Regions from separate parts of the Streptomyces sp. NBC_00984 genome, predicted to be linked through region 1. Evidence: riboswitches for the same ligand, from Rfam matches in the RefSeq annotation. Region 1 holds a riboswitch; each other region holds the start of a gene.

Region 1 (5,791 bases):
CGGCCGGCGCGGACACCGAGGCCGGCGCCTGACCGGCCGCGGAACGGGCGACGCGAACGACCGAGGTAGATTCGAACGGTGAACGCTGAAGAACCCGGCCGTATCGTTCTGCTCACCGCCAGCCACCGCGTCGCGCCCGGACTCCTGTCCTGGCCCGCCTGGCAGGCGCTGCACGCCGCCGACCGGGCGCTCTGCGCCGAGCCGGACCACCCGCAGCTGCCGTATCTGCGCGAGGCGGGCGTCACCGTCGAGCACTCCGTGTCCACCGCGCAGGAACTCGTCGACGCCTGTGCGGGCGGCCGGACCGTCGTCGTCCTCGCGGGCGGCGAGGGCGACCGGCCGCTGACCGACGGTCTGGCCCGGCTCGCCGGCTCGGGCCGGGTGCGGATGCCGGACCTGGAGCTGCTGCCCGGTTCGTACGACCTGCCGGGCGCCCGGCTCCTCGATCTGGTCCAGGTCATGGACCGGATCAGGCTCGAATGCCCGTGGACCTCGCAGAAGACCCACAAGGGCCTCGCCAAGTACGCCATCGAGGAGGCGTACGAACTCGTCGAGGCGATCGAGGACGGCGACCGCGACGAACTGCGCGAGGAACTCGGCGACGTACTCCTCCAGGTCGTCTTCCACGCCAGGATCGCCGAGGAAGACGAGGAGGAGCCGTTCTCCGTCGACGACGTGGCCGCGACCCTCGTCGAGAAGCTGATCCACCGCCATCCGCACGTCTTCGGCGACGAGAGCGCCGAGACCCCGGAGGACGTGCACGCGCACTGGCTGCGGACCAAGGCCATCGAGAAGCAGCGCGACTCGGTCACCGACGGAGTCCCGCTCGGCCAGCCCGGTCTGGCCCTGGCGGCGAAGCTGGCCGGCCGGGTCCGTACCGCGGGGCTCGACGTGCCGCTCCCCACCGGCGACGGCATCGGCTACGAGCTCCTCGCCCTCGCCGTACGCGCCGAGCAGGACGGTATCGACCCCGAGGCCGCACTGAGGGCCGCGGGCCGCGCCTACCGCGACGCCATCAGGACGGCGGAGGGCAACGCCTAGGGCCTGTCCGGCCCTGATCCGCCGGACAGGCCCTAGCCCCGGAGTGCGACGGAACGGACCGTGCCGGAGGGCGACGACGGACCGTGCCGGAGGGCGCCGGATGACATTCGGGGGCAACGGATAACGTCGGGGGGTGAACCACAGCCCCGCCGACCGTCCCGCCGACCACCCCACCGATCAGCCCGCCGCCTGCCCCGTCGGCGCACCCGAACTCTTCACCTGGGAGTTCGCCACCGACCCGTACCCGGCGTACGCCTGGCTGCGCGAGCACAGCCCCGTGCACCGGACCGCACTGCCCAGCGGTGTCGAGGCCTGGCTCGTGACCCGGTACGCGGACGCGCGGCAGGCGCTCGCCGACTCCCGGCTCTCCAAGAACCCGGCGCACCACGCCGAGCCGGCGCACGCCAAGGGGAAGACCGGCATCCCGGGCGAGCGCAAGGCCGAGCTGATGACGCATCTGCTGAACATCGACCCGCCCGACCACACCCGGCTGCGCCGCCTCGTCTCCAAGGCGTTCACCCCGCGCCGGGTCGCCGAGTTCGCGCCGCGCGTGCAGGAACTGACGGACCGCCTCATCGACCGTTTCATCGAGGAGGGGAAGGCGGACCTCATCCACGACTTCGCCTTCCCGCTCCCCATCTACGCGATCTGCGATCTGCTCGGCGTCCCGCCCGAGGACCAGGACGACTTCCGGGACTGGGCGGGCATGATGATCCGCCACGGCGGCGGTCCGCGCGGCGGGGTGGCCAGATCGGTGAAGAAGATGCGCGGCTATCTCGCCGAACTGATCCACCGCAAGCGGGAGAACCCGGGGGACGACCTGATCTCCGGGCTGATCCGGGCCAGCGACCACGGCGAGCACCTCACCGAGAACGAGGCCGCGGCCATGGCCTTCATCCTGCTCTTCGCCGGATTCGAGACGACGGTCAATCTCATCGGCAACGGGGTCTACGCGCTGCTGCGCAACCCCGGGCAGCGGGAACGGCTCCAGCACGCGCTCGACTCGGGGGAGAGCGGGCTGCTGGAGACCGGGATCGAGGAACTGCTGCGGTACGACGGCCCGGTGGAGCTGGCCACCTGGCGGTTCGCCACCGAAGCGCTGACGCTCGGCGGGCAGGACATCGCGGCCGGGGACCCCGTGCTCGTGGTGCTCGCCGCGGCCGACCGCGACCCGGAGCGCTTCGAGGACCCCGACACGCTCGACCTCGCACGGCGTGACAATCAGCACCTCGGATACGGGCACGGCATCCACTACTGCCTGGGAGCGCCGCTCGCCCGGCTGGAGGGACAGACCGCGCTCGCCACGCTTCTGAACCGCCTTCCGGACCTGCGGCTTGCGGTGGAACCTACCGATTTGCGGTGGCGTGGCGGGCTCATCATGCGTGGACTTCGCACGCTCCCCGTGGAGTTCACGCCGGGGCCCGCGACCACCGGAACTGACGCTCCGTCAATTCTGTGACTTTCACGTGATCTGTGCTGCATCGACTTGTGATGCGCGTTCGAGTCCCGCTAGGTTCACCGTTCGACTCACCAGTCACATGTCAGTCACACGGAAGGCAACCCCATGGGCTCCGCGAACGGCAGACACCGTCGCCCCCGTCAGGCACCCGCCATCGTCGTCGCCGCGGGCGTGACCGGATCGGCCATCGCCATCCCGCTGCTCGGCGCGTCCGGTGCGCACGCGGCCGACGCCACGACCTGGGACCGGGTGGCCGAGTGCGAGAGCGGCGGATCGTGGAGTGCCGACTTCGGGAACGGCCACTACGGCGGCCTGCAGTTCTCGCCGGAGACCTGGAAGGCGTACGGCGGTGAGGCGTACGCGGAGCGCGCCGACCTCGCCAGCCGGGCGCAGCAGATAGCGGTGGCCGAGGAGGTCCTGGACGGCCGGGGCCCGCAGGCCTGGCCCAGCTGTGCGGTCATCTCCGGCCTCGCGGTGGACGGCACGCTGCCGGGGGTCGACCCGGGCTCCGTTCCCGCCGACGACCCGACCGGGAGCGCGAAGCCGGCTGACGACGCGTCGGCGGCCCCGTCCGACGACGCCACGCCGTCCGGGAGCGCCTCGGGCGGCTCGGACGCCGTGGACGGCTCGGACGGCTCGGACGGGGCCGACAAGCCGTCAGGGAAGGCCTCGCCGTCCCCGAAGTCCCCGAAGTCCCCGAAGTCCTCGGCTTCGACCGCTCCGTCTCCCGGAGCGTCCTCCGGTGCGCCCCGCGACACGTCCGATTCACCCGACTCGTCCGGTGATGCGGGTGGCAAGCACCGCGGCACGCCGGCCACCGAGGGGAGCCGCGGCACGGACGGCGGTGGCCGTGAGTCGGGCCGCCACGCCTCCCGCGGCGGCAACGGCGCGCGCGACACGGCCGAGCCGACGGCTGACGACGCGTACACCGTCCGGCCCGGCGACAACCTCTGGTCGATTGCTGATGCACAGAAGGTCCCTGGAGGCTGGCCCGCGCTCTACGAGGCCAATAAGGGTGCCGTCGGCTCCGACCCGGACCTCATCCTTCCTGGCCAGAGCCTCGATCTCGATGTGAAGGCCCAGTGAAGGCAGTCTGATAATCGCCTAAAAGCACCTCAAAAATCGGGGTAGTTCAGGGACCTATGTCCACTTATGCGTAAGTGAGACATGGGTCTCTTTGCGTCAACTGGCGTGTCGCGCCCGGGAGGCCCTTCCGCATCACGTCCCACCTGCGGAAACGACGGTTCTTCAGATGCAAGTACGGGTTGATTGTCCGATGTGTCCATCTTTGAATGTGGGGGTTGCGTATGTTTACGGTCGGAACCGCTCGCACCGCGGGCCCCGTCGACCGTCACGCCGAATCCTGCCGTCGGTCGAAGGGAACAGACGCGTAAAGCGCCGTAGGCAGGAGCGGGGGACCCAGGTAAGCGCCGGGCCCGATCGTCGAAAGACGTATCAGGACCGGCTTGGGGTGAAGTCGCGTGCTAGGACGTGCGACCGGGCAACTCACTTGGCCCGAACCCGACAGCTCACCTCGTAGGCGTCGGTGAGGAGAAGTTCCATGCTGCTTTCCAGCAAGGGCAAGCACCGCCGCCCGTCCAAGGCCGTCCGTATCGCCACGCTCGCCGGTGTCGCCGGTGCCGCCGTCGCCGTGCCCCTGATGGGTGCGACCAGCGCCTCCGCCGCCTCCGTCGCCACCTGGGACGCCGTCGCCCAGTGCGAGTCCGGCGGCAACTGGTCGATCAACACCGGCAACGGCTACTACGGCGGTCTGCAGTTCTCGCAGTCCAGCTGGGCCGCCGCCGGCGGTACGCAGTACGCCGCCCGTGCCGACCTGGCCACCAAGGCCCAGCAGATCGCCACCGCCGAGAGGCTCCTCGACATGCAGGGCCCGGGTGCCTGGTCCTGCGCCGGCGCCGGCAACCTGACCAGCGACGGTGTCGACCCGGGCGTCAACACCGGCTCCTCCTCGAACTCCACCGCGAGCTCCGGCGCCTCCGAGCAGCAGAGCGCCCCGGCTGCCCCGAAGCAGCAGTCGCAGCCGGTCCAGCAGGCCCAGCCGAAGCAGAGCGAGCGCACCGAGGCCCCCGCCGCCTCCCGCTCGGAGCGCTCCGCCGCCCCGCAGGCCGAGTCGAAGAAGACCGTCACCACCCCGACCGGCGAGAAGGTCGAGAAGGGTGACGGCGAGTACAAGGTCGTCTCCGGCGACTCCCTCAGCGAGATCGCGGCCGACCACAAGGTCGAGGGCGGCTGGCAGCAGCTGTTCGAGCTGAACAAGGACATCGTCAAGGACGCCGACCTGATCTACCCGGGTCAGCAGCTGCACCTGACGAAGTAGTCGAGGCTCTCTCCTCCCCGAGCACCCCGGCCCGGCGCGCATTCCCCCGTATGCGCCGGGCCGGGGTTCGGCCGTCCGCGCTCGGGGGAGCGCCGGACCGTTCAAGTGTTGTAGTTACTGGCCAGTAAATTTCTGCCTGTTTGCCCGGCAATGTGCGTCCTCGGGTCCTTTTTCGTCCCAGGGGTCGGGCGGTCGTCGGGCTCAGCGGGCCGGGCCGGTTAGGCTCTTGTCGCAAGGCCAAAGTGACCCTGCACAACCAGCGTCATATCCCAGAAGGAGATGCCTCGTGCCGTCCATCGACGTCGTCGTAGCCCGGGAAATCCTCGACTCCCGTGGAAACCCCACGGTCGAGGTAGAGGTCGGCCTCGACGACGGCAGCACGGGCCGTGCTGCCGTTCCGTCCGGCGCCTCCACCGGTGCGTTCGAGGCCATCGAGCTTCGCGACGGTGACCCCAACCGCTACCAGGGCAAGGGCGTCGAGAAGGCCGTCCTCGCCGTGATCGAGCAGATCGGCCCGGAGCTCGTCGGCTACGACGCCACCGAGCAGCGGCTGATCGACCAGGCGATGTTCGACCTGGACGCCACCGAGAACAAGGGCTCGCTCGGCGCCAACGCCATCCTCGGCGTCTCGCTGGCTGTCGCCCACGCCGCCTCCGAGGCCTCGGACCTGCCGCTGTTCCGCTACCTCGGCGGCCCGAACGCGCACCTGCTGCCCGTTCCGATGATGAACATCCTCAACGGCGGTTCGCACGCCGACTCCAACGTGGACATCCAGGAGTTCATGATCGCGCCGATCGGCGCGGAGTCCTTCTCCGAGGCACTGCGCTGGGGCGCCGAGGTCTACCACACGCTGAAGAAGGTCCTGAAGACCAAGGGTCTTTCGACCGGTCTCGGCGACGAGGGCGGCTTCGCGCCGAACCTGGAGTCCAACCGCGCCGCCCTCGACCTCATCG
Region 2 (5,791 bases), 4.7 Mb from region 1:
ACCAGCAGGCCATCGAGATGGCGAAGCTGGCCGACGGCCGCGCCTCCGACCCCGAGATCAAGAAGCTGGCCACCGCGATCGAGAAGGCCCAGGACCCCGAGATCAACACGATGAAGGGCTGGCTGACTTCGTGGGGCAGGCCGCTGCCCGCGTCCTCGTCCTCGATGGGTGACATGCCCGGGATGGACCACGGCTCGGACGGCTCGGGAATGCCCGGAATGATGTCCGGCAAGGACATGGGCGACCTGGCGGCCGCCAAGGGCAGGGACTTCGACAAGAAGTTCGCCCAGCTCATGATCGGCCACCACCAAGGCGCGGTCACCATGGCCGAGGACGAGCAGAAGAACGGCGACAACGTCGACGCGAAGAAGCTCGCCGGCGCTGTCGTCACGGCTCAGACCGCCGAGATCGAGCAGATGAACAAGATCATCGACCGGCTCTGATCCCGGCAGGGGTGCGGGCCTCCCTCGCATGACGGTCCGGATGCCGTCATGCGAAGGCCCGCACCCTCGGGCCTCTCGTCCCGATCAGGCCGGGCTCGCGTGCTCCGGCGCCGCCAGCAGATCACCCACCTCCTGTGCGGTGGTCTCCCGGAGCTCCTCCGCGACCAGCAGCCACCGGGTGATGCCGACCGATTCGAGGAACGGCAGATCGTGACTGGCGATCAGCAGTGCGCCCTCGTAGGACTCCAGCGCACCGGTCAGCTGCCGCGCGCTGGCGATGTCGAGGTTGTTGGTCGGTTCGTCCATCATCAGCAGTTGCGGGGCCGGTGCGGCGAGCATCGTCGCCGCGAGGGCGGCACGGAAGCGTTCTCCGCCCGACAGCGTGCCCGCCGGCTGCTCCGCGCGCTTCCCCCGGAACAGGAAGCGCGCGAGCTGGGCACGGATGTGGTTGTCGGTGACCCCGGGCGCCATGCGGGCCACGTTCGCCGCGACGCTCAGCTCCTCGTCCAGCACATCGAGCCGCTGCGGAAGGAACCGCGTCGGCACGAAGGTCCTGGCCTCGCCGGACAAGGGGGCCAGCTCACCGGTGATCGTGCGCAGCAGTGTCGTCTTCCCGGCGCCGTTGCGACCGACGAGCGCGATCCGCTCGGGTCCCTGCACCCGGAGACTGCCCTCGCGCAGCCTGCCGAACCGGGGGCGCAACTCGTGCAGGTTCAACACGCTGCGTCCGGCGGGCACCGCCGTGTGGGGAAGACTCACGCGGATCTCGGCATCGTCGCGGATCGCGTCCGCGGCCTCCTCCCGGCGCTCGCGCGCCTCGCCGAGCCGCTCCTCGTGGACGCCGCGAAGTTTGCCCGCCGACTCCTGCGCGGACCGCTTGCGGCGGCCGGCCAGGATCTTCGGGAGGCTCCCCTCGGCCTCGATCTTCCTGCCGTTCCTCTGGCGTCGGGCCAGCTTCACCTGGGTCTCCTCCAACTCGCGTTTCTGGCGGCGCACATCGGCTTCCGCGGCCCGCAACATCCGTCCGGCGGCCTCCTGTTCGGTGGCCACGGCCTCCTGGTACGCGGACCAGCCACCGCCGTACCAGTTCACGGACCCGGCGCGCAGTTCGGCGATGCGGTCCATGCGCTCCAGCAGTTCGCGGTCATGGCTGACCACGACCAGTACGCCCGAGCGCCAGGAGTCGACGGCCTCGTAGAGCCTCCGGCGCGCGAACATGTCGAGGTTGTTGGTGGGCTCGTCCAGGAGGAGGACATCGGGACGCTCCAGCAGCAGCGCTGCCAGGCGCAGCAGGACAGTCTCCCCGCCGGACAACTGGCCGACGGTGCGGTCCAGTTCCACGCCGCCGAGTCCGAGTGAGCCCAGTGTCGCCAGGGCCCGTTCCTCCACGTCCCAGTCGTCGCCGATCCTCTCGAAGTGCTTCTCGTCGACGTCGCCGGCCTCGATGGCACGCAGCGCGTCGCGCCGTTCGGCGATGCCCAGGGCCCGGTCCACCCGCAGTGTCGTGTCGAGGGTGATGTTCTGCGGAAGGTGGGCGAGGCTGCCGCCCACGGTCACCGAGCCCTGGGACGGGCGCAGCCGACCGGCGAGCAGCCGCAGCAGTGTGGACTTGCCCGCGCCGTTGGTGCCGACGAGACCGATGCGGCCCCGGCCGATGCTGAGCGAGAGGCCGTCGAAGACGGTCGTGCCGTCCGGCCACCGGAAGGACAGGGCCGAGCAGGTGAGGGAGGCGTGGGGGGTGGTGGGTGTCGCCATGGTGTTCCTCGCATTCGCAAGCGCAGTGATGGGGGCTTCGTATGCGAGCACCACGCGGCGACCGAGCAGCAGAGAAAGGTGCGGCGTCCGGAAGACAGAGGGACGGTTCATGCACCGAGGTCGCATCCACGCGGGGTCACGGGCAGCGCGGAGCGCTGCTACAGCGTGACGGGCGTACGGGCTGTGCCGTACGGCGCGATGTTCGCGAACCTCAGATGCGCAACGTCCACCTCTATCGGAGACAACAGGACATCAAAACCTTAACCACGGGGAGGAGCGATGGCAATGCCATGGCAATGCCTCGCGGTTTCGGGTGGGGCCTGGGCGTGGGCCTCGAACGACGACGCGTAAGCGCTGTGTGTGCGATCCAGGGCAGTTGCCCTTTTGGGCGATTAGGGGGCATTTGATGCAATTGTTGCTTTCGGGCATAGGGCGATATGCCCCTTTTGGGATTTCGTGGCGCGAGTCACGTTCGAGCCCTCGAATGTCGCACCGTGCAATTCGGTTCCCTTTCCGCGCAAGGAAAGCGAACCGTTCCATGTGAGGTGGATTACCCCGATTCCGATGACTCGATCTTGTAAGTGAATTGCGTTCGGAAATCAGGGGCTTGTCCCTTTCGGTCCTTCTCGCCTACGGTCACCGTCAATCCGGACGGAACGCCGAATCCTGCCGCCGCCCGGCATTCCCATCCACTCGTGTACGGCAGGAGCGGGGAACCCAGGTAAGCCGCCGATCCGGTATCCGGAACGGCTCGGGGTGAAGTCGCATTCGTGTGCGGCCAGGCATCTCCAGCCCGAACCCGACAGCTCACCTCGCAGGCGACGGAGAGGAATCCATCATGACCTCAACGGGTACGTACCGTCGTCGCAGGCCCACCTCGCTGACCAGGGGCTTCATCGCCCTGGGCACGGGTGCCGCCGTACTCGTGCTTCCGCTGATCGGTGCCCACGCCGCCTCGGCGGCGCCGGCGCAGACCGTCCGTGCCGCCGCGCCGACCGCGGCGTACACCGACGATCTGGACGGCTGGATCAAGGAGTCGCTGGCCGTCATGGCCCAGCACGGCATCCCCGGCAGCTACAACGGCATCCACCGCAACGTCATGCGCGAGTCCTCCGGCAATCCCCTCGCCATCAACAAATGGGACTCGAACGCCGCCGCCGGAACGCCGTCCAAGGGCCTCCTCCAGATCATCGATCCGACGTTCCGGGCCTACCACGTGCCCGGCACGGCGATGGACAGCTACGACCCCGTCGCCAACATCACGGCAGCGTGCAACTACGCGGCCGCCAAGTACGGCTCCATCGACAACGTCTCCGGGGCCTACTGACATACGGAACGGGCGGTCTCCGGGCCGTCGCCCCCGCGGTCACCCCAGCCGCGGGGGCGTCCAGTCGGCATGGCGCAGGATCGTGCGGACGGTGACGCGGGACGGTGCGAGGCGCAGCGCCGTGTTGCGCAGCGCGACGGCCGCCGGCCGGGACAGCCGCTGACCCATCCGACCGGCCCGGCGGGCGGCTCGGGCGACCGACTGGCTGCGGGGCCGGCGTTCGGCGTCGTAGCGGCCGAGCGCCGACTCGACAGTGGGCTCGGTGCGGAGTGCGGCGGCCAGTGTCGCCGCGTCCTCCAGGGCCTGGCACGCCCCCTGGCCGAGGTGCGGTGTCATGGCATGGGCCGCATCGCCGAGCAGGGCGACCCGGCCCACCGCGTAGGAAGGGAGCGGGACGACCAGTTCGTCGACGTCATGGTGCAGGACGGCGTCGGGCCGGGTTGCCGCCAGCAGCGCGGGAATGGGGTCGTGCCAGCCGCCGAACCTGCGGCGGACCTCGGCAAGGGGATCCGGATGGCGCACACCGGCAGGGGCGTTGAGCACCGCGTGCCACTCGGCCCGGCCGTCCGTGAAGGCGATGTGGCCGAACTCGGCCCCCGGCCCCCAGGTGAGCTCGAAGTCGGTACTCAGGCCGACCGGGGACTCGGTGATGGCGCGCAGCACGGTCGAGCCGCTGTAGGCCGGACCGGGGTGCCCCGGGAAGAGCCGGGAGCGCAATCCGCTGCCGATGCCGTCGGCGGCCACGGCCAGATCCGCGTCGAGGAGGGTGTCACCGGCGGTGAGGCGCACCCGCGAGGCGTCGGAGCGGTCGACGGACGTCACCTCGGCTCCGACGAGCAGGGACTCGGGAGGCAGTGCCTCGCGCAGCAGCCGGTGCAGCGTGGCCCGGGGGATGCCCACGATCGGGGTCCCCAGCTCGCGCTCCAGTGCGGCTCCGTCCATGCGTGCCAGCAGACGTCCGCCCGGGGTGCGGGTGCCGCCGGTGTACTGCGGCCGTGCTGCCGCACGCACCGGCCCGCCGACGCCGAGGGCGTCCAGTGCGCGCAGGCCGTTCGCATGCAGGGAGATGCCCGCGCCCGCGTCGTCGAGGGTGCGGGCGCGCTCGACGACCGTCGCCTCCCAGCCGATGAGTCGCAGCCCGATCGCGGCGGCCAGTCCGCCGATGCCTCCGCCGACAACCACCGCGCTGTTGCCCATGCCGGGTCCCCTCTCCTGCGCCGCCCAGGCCTTCTACGCCTGTAGAAGGAGAGTACTACGCAGTCTCTACAGGTGTAGAAAGGGGGATGACCACAGATCGACGAACCCTCCTCGCCGATGCCGCCATCGACGTGCTGGCCGAGGCAGGGATGCGCGGCCTGACCCACCGGGCCGTGGACCGGGCGGCGGACCTGCCGCCGGGCACCACCTCGGCGTACTTCCGTACCCGGCAGGCGCTGCTCACCGGGCTCGTCCGGCGGCTCGTCGCCCTCGACCAGGCGGAGTTGCAGGCGGCCGGCGAGCAGGCGGGGATGCCGCGCGACGCCGACGAACTGACGGACGGGCTCGCCGGCTTCGTCGGGCGGCGGCTGGCCGGTCGGGGTCGGCAGAGGTCGCTCGCCCGCTACGCGTGCGCGGTCGAGAGTGTGCGTCACCCGGAGCTGCGGGAGATCCTTGTGCCGCGCGAGAACGCGGCACGCGAGGCCGTGCGGGCGTTCCTGGAGGCGCAGGGCGTGGCCGACGCCGAGGGCCGGACGCTCACGCTGCTGGCCTGCGTGGACGGGCTGCTGTTCGACCGGCTGGTGGGCGGCGGGGGAGTGCCGAGGGACGAGATCGCGGGGGTGGTCGCCGCCGCGCTCCGCGAGGCGTGATCGTCGACGCGCCGGCGTCACTCCTGGGCGGGCTCCGCCGCTTGCTCCCGGGCGGGGCGGGGCGGCACGGGAACGGTGGCCGCCTCACCCTTCCGGACCGCCTGCACCACCGCATCGTGCAGGCGACGGCTGTCCTCCTCCGAACAACACGGCACAGGACTGCCCGACATGGTGAACCAGTCGATCGCACCCGTGTACTGCACGGTCACCTGGGCCAGGTCATCCGCCCAAGTCGTGTGAACGGTCAGGTCCCCGGACAGGACACCGACCTCCTCCGTGAGCACGCCACCGTGCCCGGAGAACACACCGCAAGTCGTCCACGACGCCCAAGCCATGACTCCAGGCTGGCACCAAGACCGCGGATGCGCGACCCGCGGGCTCCACGCCCCGATCGCGCCCGCTCGTGCGGGACACCGCCC
Region 3 (5,791 bases), 4.2 Mb from region 1:
TCGCGATCCAGACCAACATCAGCAGCCGCACGGGGTGGCTGGCCGAGGCCGGTGAGGCGGGCCGCGAGAAGATCGCCCTGTGGTGCACGTACCACCCGGGGCAGACGCCGTACGAGCGGTTCCTCACCAAGTGCCGGGAGCTGACCGCGCTCGGCATCCGGCACAGTGTCGGTGTCGTCGGGCTCGACGACCACCTCGACGAGGCGCGGCAGCTGCGCGCGGCGCTGCCGGACGAGGTCTATCTCTGGGTGAACGCGGCGGAGGGCCACACCTACACGGACGAGGAGGCGGACCGCTGGACGGCCGTCGACCCGCTCTTCCCGTACAGCCGGCATCCGCACCGGTCGGCCGGGCTGCCCTGCCGGACCGGCGAGTCGGTCATCTCGGTGGACGGTGACGGCACCGTGCGGCGCTGCCATTTCGTACCGGCGGAGCTCGGCAATCTCTACGACGGGAGCTACCGGCGGGCCCTCGGTCCGCGCGCCTGTCCGCTGGCGGTCTGCGACTGCCACATCGGCTACGTGCACCTGGAGACGCTGCCGCTGTACGACGTCTTCGCGGGCGGTGTGCTGGAGCGGATACCGGCCGCTCCGCTGTCGTCGCTCGCCGGACCGGTCTGAGGTTCAGGCCGGTCCGGCGAGCGGCGGCAGCACGGGGCGCGGACATCTGTCTAGAGCGGCAGGAGGTCCGGCCGCTTCGCCTCGACGTGGTCGCCCGAGGACTCGCCGCGCAGCCGCCGGCCGATCCACGGAACCAGGTACTCCCGCGCCCAGTGGATGTCGTCGCGCCGTACTTCGAGGGTGCCGCGCTGTGCCTGCGGGGGCCATTCCTGGTCGGGGTCGGCCGGCACATCGATGCCGAGGACCTGGGCGGCGCGCAGCGCGACCCTGGTGTGTCCCTCGGCCGACAGATGGAGCCGGTCGTCGTCCCAGGCGCGCCTGTCCTGGACGGACCGCAGCGACCACAGGTCGAGGACCGGGCAGTCGTAGCGGTCGGCGATGGCCCGTACATGGGCGGTGTACGTGGCGATCTTGCCGCGCAGATGGCGCAGCACGGGAACGCCACGGGTGTCGAAGCCGGTGGTGACCATGACCGTGCCGACCGCTTCGGTCAGCTCCGCGACCGCGCGCTCGAAGCGCTCGGCCACGTCGTCGGGGTCGGTGCCCGGCCGGATGATGTCGTTGCCGCCCGCGCAGAAGCTCACCAGGTCGGGTGCGAGCTCCTTGGCGCGCGGTACCTGCTCCTCGACGATCTGGTCGAGGAGGCGTCCGCGTACGGCGAGATTGGCGTACCTGAAATTCCCGTGCGCGGAACCTTCGGTGCCCGCATCGGGGTCCGGGAGCTGGTCCGCGAGGAGTACCGCGAATCGGTCCGCCCAGCCGACGAAGGTCCCGTCCGGGCCGGGGTCGCCGACTCCCTCGGTGAAGCTGTCGCCAATCGCCGCGTACGACCCGATGACGCCCTGTCGGTTGATGACGCCACGTTGGTTTTTTCTCGAATCGTCTGCCACAAACGCTTATCCTGCACCGCTGAATGTGACCTACGCGACCGTAATATGGGGTTGACGGGTGGTGAGATAGACCACCCGGTCAGGTTTTGGTAAAGGGGGAATAAGCGGAAGGGGCGGTGCGCCGCCGCGCACCGCCCCTTCCGTGTTGCTCAGGTCATGCTTTGTTGCTCAGCTGCCCGGCCGTTCCGCTCAGACGTAGATGCCGTGCGAGGCCAGGAAGGCGATCGGGTCGATGTCCGAGCCGTACGCCGGGCCCGTGCGGACCTCGAAGTGCAGGTGCGGGCCGGTGGCGTTGCCGGTGGCGCCGGAGAGGCCGACCTGCTGACCGGCGCTCACGGCCCGGCCCACCGAGACGGAGAGGGAGGACAGGTGGCCGTACTGCGAGTAGTGGCCGTCGGTGTGCTTGATGACGACCTGGTTGCCGTACGCGCCACCCCAGCCGGCGGCGACGACGGTGCCGGAGGTGATGGCCTTCACGCTGGTGCCGGTGGAGACGGGGAAGTCGATCCCGGTGTGGCTGCCGCTGGACCAGTTGGAGCCGGAGGCGCGGTAGTTGGTGGTGTGGTTGCCGGGGACCGGGTGGACGTAGCCGGAGCCGCTGCTCTGGGCGGCCGGAGCGGAGGCCGGGGCCTTGGACTGCGGGACGGCGGTCACGGACTTGGCCGGGGCGGACTTCTCCGCGGCCTTCGAGGGAGCCGAGGGCGCCTTCGACGGGAGGGCCGAGCCGGCGCCGGCACCGGTGGCCACGGCGTCGCCGGTCGCCTTGGCGCCGAGGGTCAGCTTCATGCCCGGGAAGATCAGGCCGGGGTTCTCGCCGACGACCTTGCGGTTGTCCTGGTACAGCTTCTCCCAGCCGCCCTTGATCTTGTGCTCGGCGGCGATCTTCGACAGGTAGTCGCCGGAGACGACGGAGTACGTCGTGGTGGCGGCCTGCTTCTGCGCGACCGGCTCGGCGTGCGTGACGGCGGCCGACTGCGGCGCGGCGGCCGGGGCGGCCTGCTCCGCGGCGTGGGCACCGGTGGCACCGAGCAGCGGCAGCGCGAGGACGGCGCCACCGGCGCCTGCCGCGGCGACGCCACGGGCGATGGGGCCGAACTTCGGACGGCGGTGCTTACCCGATATGGGCATGGCGTATTTCCTCTCCGGCGCCTGCGAGGTGAGCTGTCGGGTTCGGGCTGGAGATGCCCGGCCGCGCTGAGCGCGACTTCACCCCGAGCCGGCCGGATTTCTCCGGTCGGCGGCTTACCTGGTTCCCCCGCTCCTGCCACGCGATGAGTGGATGTGAATTCCGGGCGGCGGCAGGATTAGGCGGTCCGTCCGGATTGACGGTGACCGTAAGCGAGTCGGGACGACGAGAACAAGCCACAGGTTCCATGCCGGAATCCGCGCCGGGAAATCGGCGCGGAATTCCGGTCACACTCCGTGGATTAAGGATCTTGGCTTTCCGCGCCGCGCACGGAATGCCCAACTCGTCCCTCACCACACACCGTCACGGATATGATCCCGCTCACGAGGCGGCGATCATCTCCCGTACAAGCGGGCCATATTCAGACAAAGCCCGCATTACGGACATGCCCCATCTGTCACCCCCGCCGGAGCCTCAGCACCCGCGCGTCGAGATCGCCCCGAAGTCCGCTGTGCAGCCCCTGGTGCAGCAGTGCCGAACCGTGGTGCACGGCCCCCGTGTCCAGGCAGGTGTACGTCGCTTCGGGATCGAGCCCGCGCAGCCGCAGGGCCGGGGGCCGCTCCCCGTATCGCTGCGCCTCCAGCCACATCAGGACCACGGTCTCTGCCCCGTGGACGTACTGGACCGCGCTCAGTCCGCCCCGCGGCTCGCGCAGCCGGTACAGCGCGCCGTGCTGCACGACCGGCCGGATCTCCTTGTAGAGCTCCACCCAGGTCCGCGCCTCGGCCAGCTCCTCCTCGCTCCATTCGGTGAGGTCCCCGCCGACCCCGAGCACACCGGCCATGGCACTCACGAAGCGGAAGCGCAGCGAGCTGACCCTGCCGTTGAGCTGGTGGTTCGGGCTGTCGGTGACCCAGGCGGCCATCACCCGGGCCGGGTGGATGTGCCCGAAGCCCTCCTGGATGGCGAGACGGTCGAGCGGATCGGTGTTGTCGGAGGTCCACACCTGGTCCGTACGGGACAGAATCCCCAGGTCGACCCGGCCGCCGCCGCCCGAGCAGGACTCGAACGCGACCGTGGGATGCGCGGCCCTGAGCCGGTCGATCAGCGCGTACAGGCCGTTCACGTGCTCGATCCAGAGCTTCTGCGGGTACTCCTCGCCCGGCCAGCCCGCATCGGTGAAGCAGCGGTTGAAATCCCATTTCACATAGTCGACGGGCGTGCCGGAGAGCAGCGTGTCCAGCTGCTCCCAGAGATATGCCTGTACATCGGGGCGGGCCAGATTGAGCACCAGCTGGTTGCGGTACTCCGTCCGCGCCCGGCCGGGGAAGTGCTGCACCCAGTCGGGGTGCGCGCGATAGAGATCACTGTCGGCGTTGACCATTTCCGGTTCGACCCAGATACCGAACTGCATGCCGAGCCCGTGCACTTCGTCGGCGAGCGGCTTCAGCCCTCCGGGGAAGCGGTCCGGATTCGGCGTCCAGTCGCCGAGCCCGGCCGCGTCACTGGTCCGCTGCCCGAACCACGCGTCGTCCACCACGAACAGCTCGACGCCCATCGCGGCGGCGCGCTCGGCGAGAGCGCGCTGCTGGTCCATCGAGACGTCGAAGCCCGTCGCCTCCCAGGAGTTGTAGAGCACCGGCCGCAGGTTCTCCGCGTCCGGGATCACATGGGCCAACTGCCAGGCATGCCAGGCGCGGCTGGCCCCGCCGAACCCCTGACCGCTCCACAGACCGGCGAACACGGGCGTGGTGTACGACTCCCCCGGTGCGAGCCGCAGCAGCCCGGAGTCGTCGTAGCCGGCGCCGCCGTTGATCTGCACGAGCCCGTCGGGCAGCCGCTGCACGGAGATCCGCCACGACCCGGACCAGCCGAGCGCGCAGCCGTACACCTCACCGCTCTCCTCGGTCGCCGCGCCGTCGGCGTCCAGCGCGACCCACGGCAGGTGCTGATGGCCGGTGTGGCCGCGCCGGCTGGAGATGACGCTCTCGCCGTGGATCAGCTCCGCCCGTTCCAGCCGCGACTCCGCCGCCCAGCGTCCGTGCAGCTGGCTCAGCCGCCAGCCGTCGCGGGCGGGCAGCGACCAGGCGGCCGCGTCGGCGCGCAGCAGTTCCAGCGGCGGTCCGTCCGGCCCGGCATGGGCGACGGTGGTCCAGCGCTCCACGACATCGGAGTCGCCCCGCACCCGGTAGTGCAGGGTGAGGGCGAGCCGGTGCACGGAGTCGGTGAAGCCGATCCGCAGTTCGTCCCCGTCCACCACGGCGGCGGCGAAGGCCCACTCGGTGCCGCGGACCTGCGGGGTGCGTACCGAGAGTGCCGGGCGGACGAACCTGGGGCCGCCCTCCACCGGATATTCCTCACGGCCGTCGAGGTGGGACTCGAAGGCCCTGAAGGGCAGCTCCGGCGCCGCGGCCAGTGCCTCGGCCGCCGCGAGGGAGATCCTCGGCCCCCAGTGCAGATGGACCAGCTCGTCCTGCTCGGTCAGTCGCAGTGCGTAGCTACTGCTCGCCCCGGTGAGCAGCCAGGTCCGGCCGGTGTTGCCCGTCTCGATCATCGCATCCCCACATTCCAACAGTTCCGCACATCATCGACCATCAGTGGGGCATGGGCAACGGCCTGGCAAGGAATTCACCGGGCGGATTCGCCGCGGAAGCAATGGAGTTCGCCCAGGTATCGACAGGGAAAGGCCGAGATGATTGCCTGAGGAATCAATGTCGTATCGTCGCGGGAGTGGCCTTGCCGGCGACTCGCGTCGGCACCAGACACACCAGGAGTCGCTGTGACGGAGCAGTTGCCGCAGATACCGTCGACGGAACCCGAGCTGGCGGGCGTCCGCAACTTCCGCGATGTGGGCGGGCTGCCCACCGTGGACGGCCGGCGGGTGCGGCACGGACGGCTCTTCCGCAGTGGTCACCTCGCACATGCCACCGCCGAGGACGCCTCCTTCCTCGGTGGCCTCGGTCTGCACACGATCTTCGACTTCCGCAACGACGCCGACCGCAGGCTCGACGGCCTGGACGTGGAGCTGCCGGGCGTACGGAATGTGAGCGTCCCGCTCTCCGACCCGGCCGACGGCTCGGAGTTCTGGCACATGGTCCGCGACGGCGATGTCGCCCAGCTGCGCTCGATCCTGGCCGACGGCAAGGGCGCGAACC
Region 4 (5,791 bases), 1.9 Mb from region 1:
GGGAACTCGACCGGCCCGCACCTGCACTTCGAGGTGCGCCCCGGTGGCGGACCGGCAGTGGACCCGCTGCCCTGGCTCCGCAGCCACGGCGTCAACCCGACCTGAGCCCAGCGGGGCGGGGGCCGCGGCCCCCGCCCACCCGCCGGCTCCGTCTACAGCTTCTCGACCGGCGCGTATCGCAGCAGCAGCTTCTTGGGCCGCTCGTCTCCGAAGTCGACCGTGGCCTTCGCCTGGTCCCCGACGCCCTCGACCGCCGTCACCGTGCCGAGCCCGAACTGGTCGTGCGTGACCCGGTCACCGACGGTCAGCGTGATCGTCGGCTTGTCCGAGGTCCGCCGGGTCGCGAAGCCCGAGGGTCCGGAGCGCGCACGCGACGCGGACAGCGACGACGTGATCCCCGAGGTCGGTCCGGCCGGAGCCGCCATCGGCCCGGTCCGCTTCCATTCCAGGTGCTGGTCCGGGATCTCCTCCAGGAACCGCGACGGCGGGTTGTACGAGGGCTGTCCCCACGCGCTGCGCATGGCGGCCCGGGTCAGATAGAGCCGCTCACGGGCCCGGGTGATGCCGACGTACGCGAGCCGCCGCTCCTCCTCCAGCTCCTTCACCTGGCCCAGCGCCCGCATGTGCGGGAAGACGCCATCCTCCATGCCGGTCAGGAAGACGACCGGGAATTCGAGGCCCTTCGCGGTGTGCAGCGTCATCAGCGTGATGACACCGGAGCCGTCCTCGTCCTCGTCGGGGATCTGGTCGGAGTCGGCGACGAGCGCGACCTTCTCCAGGAACTCGGCGAGCGTGCCCGTGCCCGTGGCCGCGGCCGCGCCCGTGCCCGCGTCCTCCTCGCCGGCCGCTCCCCGCTCCTGCTCGAATTCGAGGGCCACGGCGGCCAGTTCCTGAAGGTTCTCGATCCGGGTCTCGTCCTGCGGGTCGGTGGAGGCCTGCAGCTCGGCGAGGTAGCCGGTGCGCTCCAGGACGGCCTCCAGGACCACCGCGGGGCCCGCGCCCGACTCGACGATCGTGCGCAGCTCCTCCATCAGCGTGTTGAACCGCTTGACGGCGTTGGCCGACCGGGCCGCCATGCCGTACGCCTCGTCGACCCGGCGCAGCGCCTGCGGGAAGGTGATCTTCTCGCGCAGGGACAGCGCGTCGATCATCGCCTCGGCCCGGTCGCCGATGCCGCGCTTGGGCACATTGAGGATGCGGCGCAGCGGGACGGTGTCCTCCGGATTGGCGAGGACACGCAGGTAGGCCAGGATGTCCCGGACCTCCTTGCGCTCGTAGAAGCGCACGCCGCCGACGACCTTGTAGGGCAGGCCGACGCGGATGAAGATCTCTTCGAAGACACGGGACTGGGCGTTCGTACGGTAGAAGATCGCGACGTCGCCGGCCTTGGCGTCGCCCGCGTCGGTCAGCCGGTCGATCTCGTCGGCGACGAACTGCGCCTCGTCGTGCTCGGTGTCGGCGACGTAGCCGGTGATCCGGGCGCCGGTACCGGCGTTCGTCCAGAGGTTCTTGGGGCGGCGGCTCTCGTTGCGCTCGATGACCGCGTTGGCGGCGGACAGGATCGTCTGCGTGGAGCGGTAGTTCTGCTCCAGGAGGATCGTCGTCGCGTTCGGATAGTCCTCCTCGAACTGGAGGATGTTGCGGATGGTCGCGCCGCGGAAGGCGTAGATCGACTGGTCCGCGTCACCCACGACGCACAGCTCGGCCGGGGCGTCGCCCTCGCCCGCCGGGCCGACCAGCTCGCGTACGAGGGTGTACTGGGCGTGGTTGGTGTCCTGGTACTCGTCGACCAGGACGTGCCGGAAGCGGCGGCGGTAGTGCTCGGCGACGTCCGGGAACGCCTGGAGCAGGTGGACCGTCGTCATGATGATGTCGTCGAAGTCCAGCGCGTTGGCCTCGCGCAGCCGGGACTGGTACATCGCGTAGGCCTGGGCGAGCGTCTTCTCGAAGCCGTCCGCAGCCTGGCCGGCGAAGGTCTCCTCGTCGATCAGCTCGTTCTTCAGGTTGGAGACCTTGGCCGTGAACGACTTCGGCGGGAAGCGCTTCGGGTCGAGGTCGAGATCGCGGCAGACCAGGGCCATCAGCCGCTTGGAGTCGGCGGCGTCGTAGATCGAGAACGACGAGGTGAAACCGAGCCGCTTGGACTCGCGGCGCAGGATGCGTACGCACGCGCTGTGGAAGGTCATGACCCACATGGCGTTGGCGCGCGGCCCGACGAGCTGCTCGACCCGCTCCTTCATCTCGCCCGCGGCCTTGTTGGTGAAGGTGATCGCCAGGATCTGGCCGGGGTGCACCCCGCGCTCGGCGAGGAGGTGGGCGATCCGGTGGGTCAGCACCCGGGTCTTGCCCGAGCCGGCCCCGGCGACGATGAGCAGCGGGGATCCGGCGTGGACGACGGCGGCGCGCTGCTCGGTGTTCAGCCCGTCGAGGAGCGCCGCGGAGTCGATGACGGGGCGGTGCGCGCCGTCGCGGTAGTAGGCGTCCCTGGGCGGCGGGGGCCCGTCGAACACGCCCGCGAAGAGGTCCTCCGGCACCGCTTCGGGTGCGGAGTCCTCGGGGGGCGGCGGGGGCTCTTCCTCCGAGTGCTGGAGGCCGGCCAGGAAGCTGTCGTCAAAGAGGCTGCTCATCGCTTGTCGAGTCTAGGCCGCCGCACCGACACTCGGAGGCCGCATGACCAACCGCACACGACCGACGGCACACAAAGAGAGCGGGCACCCACCCCCCGTAAGGGAATCCGGCTACCGGCGCCCCGCTCCGGCAAGGTCACGAAAATGTATCGGGCATATCGAACATCAACCTTCACAGCGGCACCATGGGTTGGCTAGCGTGCTCGACCGGGCGGCCCGTACCCCCTTGAGGCGAACCACGCCGAGCGGGCGCCCCCGCCGAATCCGGGCTGCCCCCGCGGGAGTTCGGAACCGGGGACCCACACGCAGTACCGGGGTGAATCGGTCCTTATCCCCCACTCGGACCGTAGGGCAGCCTTCCGTTCCGCCCGAACCCGACAGCTAGGGCCTGTCCGGCGGATCAGGGTCGGACAGGGGCGCGGCGGCTGGTGCGGTGCATCGCAAGGCGCCGGAGCGTCCTAATAGCGGAGCTATTCGGACGTTTCGGCAACGCTGCGAGGTGCCGTGTCAGCCGCCGCGACCCCGGCCATGATCCGCCGGACAGGCCCTAGCCCGGTAGGCGGTCCACGGAAGGAGATGCCGGCCTTGGCGTCGCATCGCAAACCGCGCACCCGGGTGCGCACCACCGCACCGGCCGTCGGGCTCACCACGGCGGCCCTGGCGTCCGTGACCCTGCTCTCCACGCAGAGCGCCATGGCCGCCCCGGATCCGAAGCCCGGCGTCGAGGACGTCCAGAAGAAGGTCGACGACCTCTACCGGCAGGCGGGCACCGCGACCCAGCAGTACAACCAGGCGAAGGAAGCCTCCGCCGCCCAGCGCGCCAAGGTCGACGCCCTGCTGAACGACGTCGCGAAGCGCGCCGACAAGCTCAACGACGCGCGCAGGACGCTCGGCACCTACGCGGCCGCGCAGTACCGCAGCGGCTCCATCACGCCGAGCGCCACGTTCTTCCTGGCCGACGACCCGCAGTCGTACTTCGACCAGAGCCAGTTGATGGACCGGATGACCAGCCGGCAGCAGAAGGCGATCACGGACTTCCGTACGCAGCAGGCCAAGGCGTCGACGAAGCGCGCCGAAGCGGTGCGGAGCCTGGAGACGCTGACGACGACGCAGACCACACTGCGCACCAGCAAGCAGAACGTCCAGAAGAAGCTGGGCGAGGCGCGCACGCTGCTGTCGAAGCTGACCGCCGAGGAGAAGGCGCGGCTCGCGGCGATCGAGCGCAAGAAGGAGGCGGAGGCCAGGCGCAAGGCGCAGGAGCTGGCGAAGCGGCAGGCCGCCGCGAAGGCCGAGGCCGACCGCAAGGCCGAGGAGGCCGCGAAGGGGTCGGGGGGCGGTACGGGGACGGGCACCGGGACCGGCTCGGACAGCAGCGCCACCACCAAGGCGGAGAAGGTCCTCGCCTTCGCCAGGGCCCAGCTGGGCAAGCCGTACGTCTGGGGCGCGACGGGCCCGGCGTCGTACGACTGCTCCGGACTCACCCAGGCGGCGTGGAAGTCCGCGGGCGTGGACATCCCGCGGACCACGTGGGACCAGGTCAAGATCGGTACCCGGGTCGCCACGGCGGATCTGCGGCCGGGGGACCTCGTCTTCTTCTACGACGACATCAGCCACGTCGGCATCTACAAGGGCGACGGGATGATGATCCACGCGCCGAAGCCCGGGGCGAACGTGCGCGAGGAGTCGATCTACTACATGCCGATCTACGGCAGCGTGCGGCCGGCGTAGCGGCTCGCACCGTCACCCCCGGCCGTCGGACGGCCGGGGGCCGGGGGCCGGGGGCCGCACGGCGGGATCAGGTCCAGAGCGTGGCGATGAAGATGTTGAGCATCGTCAGCCCGCCCACCGCCGCGAAGGCGCCCTTGTCGGCCTTCTCGTCGTCCCGCTTGATGTAGACGAGCGCGAGGACGACGACCAGGACCAGCAGCTTGACGCCGATCTTGATGTTGTTCACGTGGTTGCCGTCGGCCTCGTTCAGCCCGACCAGCGCGACACCGGTGACCAGCATGGTCAGCGCACCGTGCAGCATCGCCGGGACGAACCGGGCCGTGCCCGCGCCCATCGCCTTCACCTGGGTCAGGAAACCGCCCAGCAGGGAGGCGATACCGATGATGTGCAGGGCGACGAAGACATGAATGAGTACGTCCATGAGGCCGCAGCCTAGCCCTGGCCATATCACCACTCGACAGGCAGGTACACCTTCCCGACCACTTCGCTCGCGCCTGCACCAATTGCCTTACTCTGGTGCAATTTTTCCGATCACTGGACGACATTGCCACGCCAAATTCAGACAATAAGCGTCATTACGACTCCTGCCCGTGCCCCGGGTTTAGCGTCCCTGATCAGGTGACCGGCTTCACCGCTGCTCCGTACGCGGACGGCGCACCGGTCGCCCCGCCGAGAGATCGGGCGGGCCCGCCGGTAGCCCCCGGCGGGCAGTCGTCAGGAAGGACGCACGCCCTCGTGGCAGCGCATCGAAAACCCAAGCAGCGCCCGTACACCGGCCCTGCTGCCCGCACCGCGGCAACCCTCGCCTTCGCCGGGGCCGCCACCGCCGCGGTACTGCCCGGACCGGCACACGCCGATCCGCAGCGCACCCCCGCCCAGGTCAAGGCCGAGGTCGACCGGCTGTACCACGACGCGGAGGTCGCCACCGAGCAGTACAACGGCGCGAAGGAGAAGGCCGCCGCCGCGGAGGACGCCGTCGACACCCTGCGCGACGAGGCCGCCCGCAGGACCGAGCGCCTCAACGCCTCGCGCGACGCGCTGGGTTCGTTCGCCGCCGCGCAGTACCGCACCGGCGGCCTCGGCACGTCCGTGCAGCTGGCGCTCTCCTCCGATCCCGACCAGTACCTGGAGCGGGCGTCGTACGTGGACCGGATCGGCGACCGCCAGGCCGCCGCGCTCAACAAGGTCCGGCGGCAGGTCGCCCGGATCGCCACACTGCGCTCGCAGGCCAAGGGAGAGCTGGCCGCACTGGCCGCCCGCCGGGCCGAACTGAAGAAGCACAAGGCGACGATCACGGCCAAGCTGGCCGACGCGCAGCGGCTCCTCGACCGGCTGAGCCCGCCCGAGCGCACCGCCTACGAGAACTCCGACCACGGATCGGCCGACGGCGCGCGTGCCGACCGGAGCACCGCGCGCGGCTCCGTCCGGGCGCCGAA

What was found. Region 1 has a riboswitch for cyclic di-AMP ahead of OG520_RS24505 (transglycosylase family protein). Riboswitches for the same ligand answer to the same signal wherever they lie in the genome.
Region 2: linked by a shared signal. The riboswitch ahead of OG520_RS03255 (transglycosylase SLT domain-containing protein) and the one ahead of OG520_RS24505 (transglycosylase family protein) in region 1 are both predicted to bind cyclic di-AMP.
Region 3: linked by a shared signal. The riboswitch ahead of OG520_RS05470 (peptidoglycan DD-metalloendopeptidase family protein) and the one ahead of OG520_RS24505 (transglycosylase family protein) in region 1 are both predicted to bind cyclic di-AMP.
Region 4: linked by a shared signal. The riboswitch ahead of OG520_RS15615 (NlpC/P60 family protein) and the one ahead of OG520_RS24505 (transglycosylase family protein) in region 1 are both predicted to bind cyclic di-AMP.

Annotation. Positions count from the first base shown of each region.
Region 1 is NZ_CP108734.1:5,473,805-5,479,595, forward strand. Features, by position in the region: gene OG520_RS24485 (SurA N-terminal domain-containing protein) at 1-32, shown strand, start outside; gene OG520_RS24490 (nucleoside triphosphate pyrophosphohydrolase) at 79-1,041, shown strand; gene OG520_RS24495 (cytochrome P450) at 1,175-2,500, shown strand; gene OG520_RS24500 (transglycosylase family protein) at 2,606-3,586, shown strand; cyclic di-AMP (ydaO/yuaA leader) riboswitch at 3,887-4,058, shown strand; gene OG520_RS24505 (transglycosylase family protein) at 4,062-4,838, shown strand; gene eno (phosphopyruvate hydratase) at 5,125-5,791, shown strand, end outside.
Region 2 is NZ_CP108734.1:783,243-789,033, reverse strand. Features, by position in the region: gene OG520_RS03265 (DUF305 domain-containing protein) at 1-443, shown strand, start outside; gene OG520_RS03260 (ABC-F family ATP-binding cassette domain-containing protein) at 528-2,198, opposite strand; cyclic di-AMP (ydaO/yuaA leader) riboswitch at 2,846-3,032, shown strand; gene OG520_RS03255 (transglycosylase SLT domain-containing protein) at 3,037-3,525, shown strand; gene OG520_RS03250 (FAD-dependent monooxygenase) at 3,565-4,722, opposite strand; gene OG520_RS03245 (TetR/AcrR family transcriptional regulator) at 4,809-5,372, shown strand; gene OG520_RS03240 (hypothetical protein) at 5,390-5,707, opposite strand.
Region 3 is NZ_CP108734.1:1,290,843-1,296,633, forward strand. Features, by position in the region: gene OG520_RS05460 (STM4011 family radical SAM protein) at 1-620, shown strand, start outside; gene OG520_RS05465 (SGNH/GDSL hydrolase family protein) at 671-1,510, opposite strand; gene OG520_RS05470 (peptidoglycan DD-metalloendopeptidase family protein) at 1,700-2,638, opposite strand; cyclic di-AMP (ydaO/yuaA leader) riboswitch at 2,642-2,798, opposite strand; gene OG520_RS05475 (alpha-galactosidase) at 3,094-5,190, opposite strand; gene OG520_RS05480 (tyrosine-protein phosphatase) at 5,416-5,791, shown strand, end outside.
Region 4 is NZ_CP108734.1:3,604,918-3,610,708, forward strand. Features, by position in the region: gene OG520_RS15605 (M23 family metallopeptidase) at 1-105, shown strand, start outside; gene pcrA (DNA helicase PcrA) at 153-2,627, opposite strand; cyclic di-AMP (ydaO/yuaA leader) riboswitch at 2,874-3,040, shown strand; gene OG520_RS15615 (NlpC/P60 family protein) at 3,204-4,355, shown strand; gene OG520_RS15620 (hypothetical protein) at 4,423-4,776, opposite strand; gene OG520_RS15625 (NlpC/P60 family protein) at 5,091-5,791, shown strand, end outside.